2 regions of the Rhizobium aureum genome follow, and region 2 is predicted to be linked to the other one. Evidence: riboswitches for the same ligand, from Rfam matches in the RefSeq annotation. Region 2 holds a riboswitch; the other holds the start of a gene.
The links. A riboswitch is a leader RNA that binds a small molecule or an ion and turns the genes downstream of it on or off. The one in region 2 is predicted to bind S-adenosylmethionine.
Positions count from the first base shown of each region.

Region 1: another riboswitch for S-adenosylmethionine. It lies ahead of PH552_RS20925 (O-succinylhomoserine sulfhydrylase); the one in region 2 lies ahead of metA (homoserine O-acetyltransferase MetA).

Region 1 is NZ_JAQJCI010000009.1:131,366-133,565, forward strand. It holds gene PH552_RS20925 (O-succinylhomoserine sulfhydrylase) at 1-958, opposite strand, end outside; SAM riboswitch at 1,002-1,080, opposite strand; gene PH552_RS20930 (2'-deoxycytidine 5'-triphosphate deaminase) at 1,153-2,200, shown strand, end outside.
Region 2 is NZ_JAQJCI010000003.1:127,023-129,222, forward strand. It holds gene PH552_RS09390 (vWA domain-containing protein) at 1-247, opposite strand, end outside; gene metA (homoserine O-acetyltransferase MetA) at 251-1,177, opposite strand; SAM riboswitch at 1,225-1,302, opposite strand; gene PH552_RS09400 (AAA family ATPase) at 1,579-2,200, opposite strand, start outside.

The sequences.
Region 1 (2,200 bases), on a different contig from region 2:
CTTCCTTGCCGCCCTTCAGTTCGAAGGCGACGAGGGTCGAGCCGCCGCTCATCTGCTTGGCGATGATATCGGCTTGCGGATGGTCCTTGCGGCCGGGATAGATCACGCGGGCGACCTTGTTCGTCTGCTCGGCCAGAAAGTCGGCAACCTTGGAGGCGTTCGCCGTCTGCTGCGCAACGCGCAGCGGCAGCGTCTCGATGCCCTTCAGCAGCGTCCAGGCGGTGAAGGGAGACATGGCCGGGCCGGTATGGCGGAAATAGTCCTGCAGGTTCTCGTCGATCCACTGCTTGTCAGAGAGGATGACGCCACCGAGAGAACGGCCCTGGCCGTCGATATGCTTGGTGGCGGAATAGACGACGATATGGGCGCCGAGTTCCAAAGGCTTCTGGAAAAGCGGCGTCGCGAAGACGTTGTCGACCACGACCTTTGCGCCGATCTGATTGGCAAGCTTGGCGACGGCGGCAATATCGACCACTTCCAGCGTCGGATTGGTCGGGCTTTCGAGGAAGAAGAGCTTGGTGTTCGGGCGGATGGCCTTTTCCCAGTTCTCGGTGAAGCGGCCGTCGACCAGCGTGCATTCGATGCCGTATTTCGGCGCGAGCGTCTCGACCACCCAGCGGCAGGAGCCGAAGAGGGCGCGGGCAGCGACGATATGATCGCCGGCCTTCAGCTGGCAAAGGATGGCGGCGGAGACGGCGGCCATACCGGACGCGGTGGCGCGAGCATCTTCGGCGCCTTCCAGCGCGCACATGCGCTTCTCGAACATGTCGTTGGTGGGGCTGCCGTAGCGGGCATAGATGAAACCATCCGTCTCGCCCTTGAAGCGGGCTTCCGCCGCTTCCGAGGTGTCGTAGACGAAGCCCTGGGTCAGATAGATTGCTTCGGAGGTCTCGCCGAATTGCGAACGGAGCGTTCCGCCGTGAACGAGCTGGGTTGCGGGGCGCCAAGTCTTGCTCATGCCATCACCACTTTCAAAACAAAAAAACCGGTCGCAAAAGCAGACCGGTTCAACCCCGGTCTTTTTAGCCATTTGTTTAACGTGGCTGCAAGCCGACCGGCCAAATCACCACGGGATAAGTTGCAATACTGCCGTTGACGGCTTGCGTCAATTCCCCGAGTTTGGTTTTGTCTGCGGCAAATTATGGATGAGGCATGATGGCTCGCAATACTGGAATCTTGGCCGATCGCGCCATCGCGGCGTTGTTTGAAACGGGGCGGCTGACGAGCGAGAGAGAACTGGACGTCGATCAGATCCAGCCGGCAAGCCTTGACTTGCGGCTCGGTTCGCATGCCTTCCGTGTCCGCGCCAGCTTCATGCCCGGCCCGTCGCATCTGGTCGCCGACAAGCTGGACCGGCTGAAGCTGCATGTTGTCGATCTCTCCGAAGGCGCGGTGCTGGAAACCGGCTGCGTCTATATCGTGCCGCTGATGGAGCGCCTCGACCTGCCTGAGGACATGTCGGCCTCCGCCAATCCGAAGAGCTCGACCGGCCGTCTCGATATCTTTACCCGCGTCATCACCGACCGGGCGCAGGAATTCGACAAGATCCCGGCCGGCTATTCCGGGCCGCTCTATCTCGAAATCAGCCCGCGCACCTTCCCGATCGTCGTTCGCCGCGGCTCGCGCCTGTCGCAGATCCGCTTCCGCGTCGGCCAGGCCCTGCTCACCGAGCCGGAACTGCTGGCGCTGCACGAAACCGAGACGCTGGTCGCCAGCAAGAAGCCGAATATCACCGGTGGCGGCATCGCGCTGTCGATCGATCTTGCCGGTGATAAGGAAGGGCTGATCGGCTATCGCGGCAAGCACCACACGGCCGTCGTCGATGTCGACAAGAAGGCCCAGCACGATATTTTCGATTTCTGGGAACCGCTCTACAGTCGTGGCCGGACCGAGCTGATACTCGACCCCGATGAATTCTACATCCTCGTCTCGCGCGAGGCGGTGCATGTTCCCCCGCATTTCGCCGCCGAAATGACGCCCTTCGATCCGCTGGTCGGCGAATTCCGCGTCCATTATGCCGGCTTCTTCGATCCCGGCTTCGGCCATGCCCCGGCCGGCGGCCGCGGCAGCCGCGCCGTGCTGGAAGTGCGCAGCCACGAAGTGCCCTTCATCCTCGAAGACGGCCAGATCGTCGGCCGCCTGATCTACGAACACATGCTGGAACAGCCGAGCAGCCTCTACGGCTCCGGCCTCGGCTCGA
Region 2 (2,200 bases):
GCTCCACCGCTTCTCCATCGGCATTGCCGCCGATCACCTCGACGCCGCGAAAGTAATCGGCGAAGACCTGGTCGAAGCGATCGATGAAGCGCTCGTCCTTGATGAGTGTTGCGCGGGCCAGATAGTAGAAGGCCTCGACGTCATAATCGGCAATCCCTTCTTCCATTCCCTCAAGCAGCGACAGGAACTCCCGGAGCGTCACCGGAACCTTCGCTTCCTTCAGCTTTAGGAAGAAGGGAATGAACAAGCCTCAAGTCCTTTCCTGGCCGATCTCCTCCAGATCATACGGCGTGGTCTGGTAGATCTCGTTGATCCAGTTACCGAAGAACAGGTGCGCGTGGCTGCGCCACCGGTTTTGCGGGGGAATTTCGGGATCGTTATGCGGGAAGTAGTTATGCGGCATCTTGATCGGCACGCCCGCATTCACATCCCGGAAATACTCGTCCGCCAGCGATGTGGAATCATACTCCACGTGATTGAACATGTAGAGCCGGTTGCAAGCCTGTTCGTGCACGAGACAGACGCCCATCTCGCTCGAGTCCATCAGGATTTCCAGGCCAGGCACTTTTTCGATGTCTGCGCGGCGCACTTCCGTCCAGCGGGACACCGGAATGGCGAAATCGTCGGAGAAGCCGTTAAGATAGACCGAGGAGGGCTTCAGGTTCTGGTGGCGATAGACGCCGAACGCCTTTTCCTTCAGCGTGTATTTCGGCACCTGGTGGAAATGGTAGATCGCCGCCATTGCGCCCCAGCAGACGTTCATCGTCGAATGGACATTGGTGGTCGTCCAATCCAAGATCTCCTGCATCTCGTTCCAGTAGGTGACGTCCTCATATTCCAGCAGCTCGATCGGCGCCCCGGTTATGATGAAGCCGTCGAACTTGCGGTGCTTCACCTCTTCCCACGTCTCGTAGAAAGCAAGCAGATGCTCCTGCGAGGTGTTCTTGGCCTTGTGGCCGCCAACGCGCACCAGCGAAAACTCTACCTGCAGCGGCGATGCGCCGACCAGGCGCGCCATCTGGACCTCGGTCTTGATCTTGTTCGGCATGAGGTTGAGCAGCCCGATCTGAAGGGGGCGGATATCCTGACGGAACGCCACCGTTTCGGTCATCACCCGCACACCCTCGCTCTGGAGGGTCTCAAACGCGGGCAGCGTATCGGGAATCTTGATGGGCATTGTTTCACTCGCCAAATACAAAAAAACCGGCCGCGATAAGAATCGCTACCGGTCCGCACGCGGCCCTTTAGCGACTTATTTAACGTGGCTGCAAGCCGGCCGGCCAAATCACCACGAGGGAAATTCAATAGACCTGACATTTCCGCGGGTCAATGGGCTAACTCCAAGTGTAGGGGCCGCCTCTCCCTTCGAGGCTCTGGCCTTTACGCTGACGCTCAAGACCAGGGCACCTCAGGGTGAGGCAGAGAGGGGTCCGCGCCAAGACACAGGAGATCAGACCTCACCTGAGGTGCGCAGGCTGAAAGCCGGAGCCTCGAAGGGCGAGGGCGGGTGATAACCCCGTTGTCTGTCGGAGAAGGCTTCTGCAGTTTTGTGGGCAGAAAGCGCAGCATCCGGCTGAATCATTTCCCTTGCCCCCGCGCCATGAAGGCCAGTCGTTCGAACAGATGCACATCCTGTTCGTTCTTCAGAAGCGCGCCATGCAGTTTCGGTAGCGCGTTCTTCGCATCGGCACGCAATGTTTCCGGATCGATATCGTCGGCAACCAGCAGGCGGATCCAATCGAGCGCTTCGGAGGTGGACGGCTTCTTCTTCAGCCCCGGTACGTCGCGGATTTCGAAGAACTGCGTCAGCGCCGCGCGGACGAGCGTCTGCTTGATACCGGGATAGTGAACCTCGACGATGCGCGTCAGCGTCTCCATGTCGGGAAAGCGGATATAATGGAAGAAGCAGCGGCGCAGAAAGGCGTCCGGAAGTTCCTTCTCGTTGTTCGAGGTGATGATGACGATCGGGCGGACGGCGGCCTGGATGGTCTCGCCGGTCTCATAGACGTGGAACTCCATGCGGTCGAGTTCCTGCAGCAGGTCGTTGGGGAATTCGATATCGGCCTTGTCGATCTCGTCGATCAGCAGCACGCACTTCATCGGCGAGGTGAAGGCCTGCCACAGCTTGCCCCGGCGGATATAATTGCTGACATCGTGAACTCTGATGTCGCCCAACTGGCTGTCGCGCAGGCGCGAAACC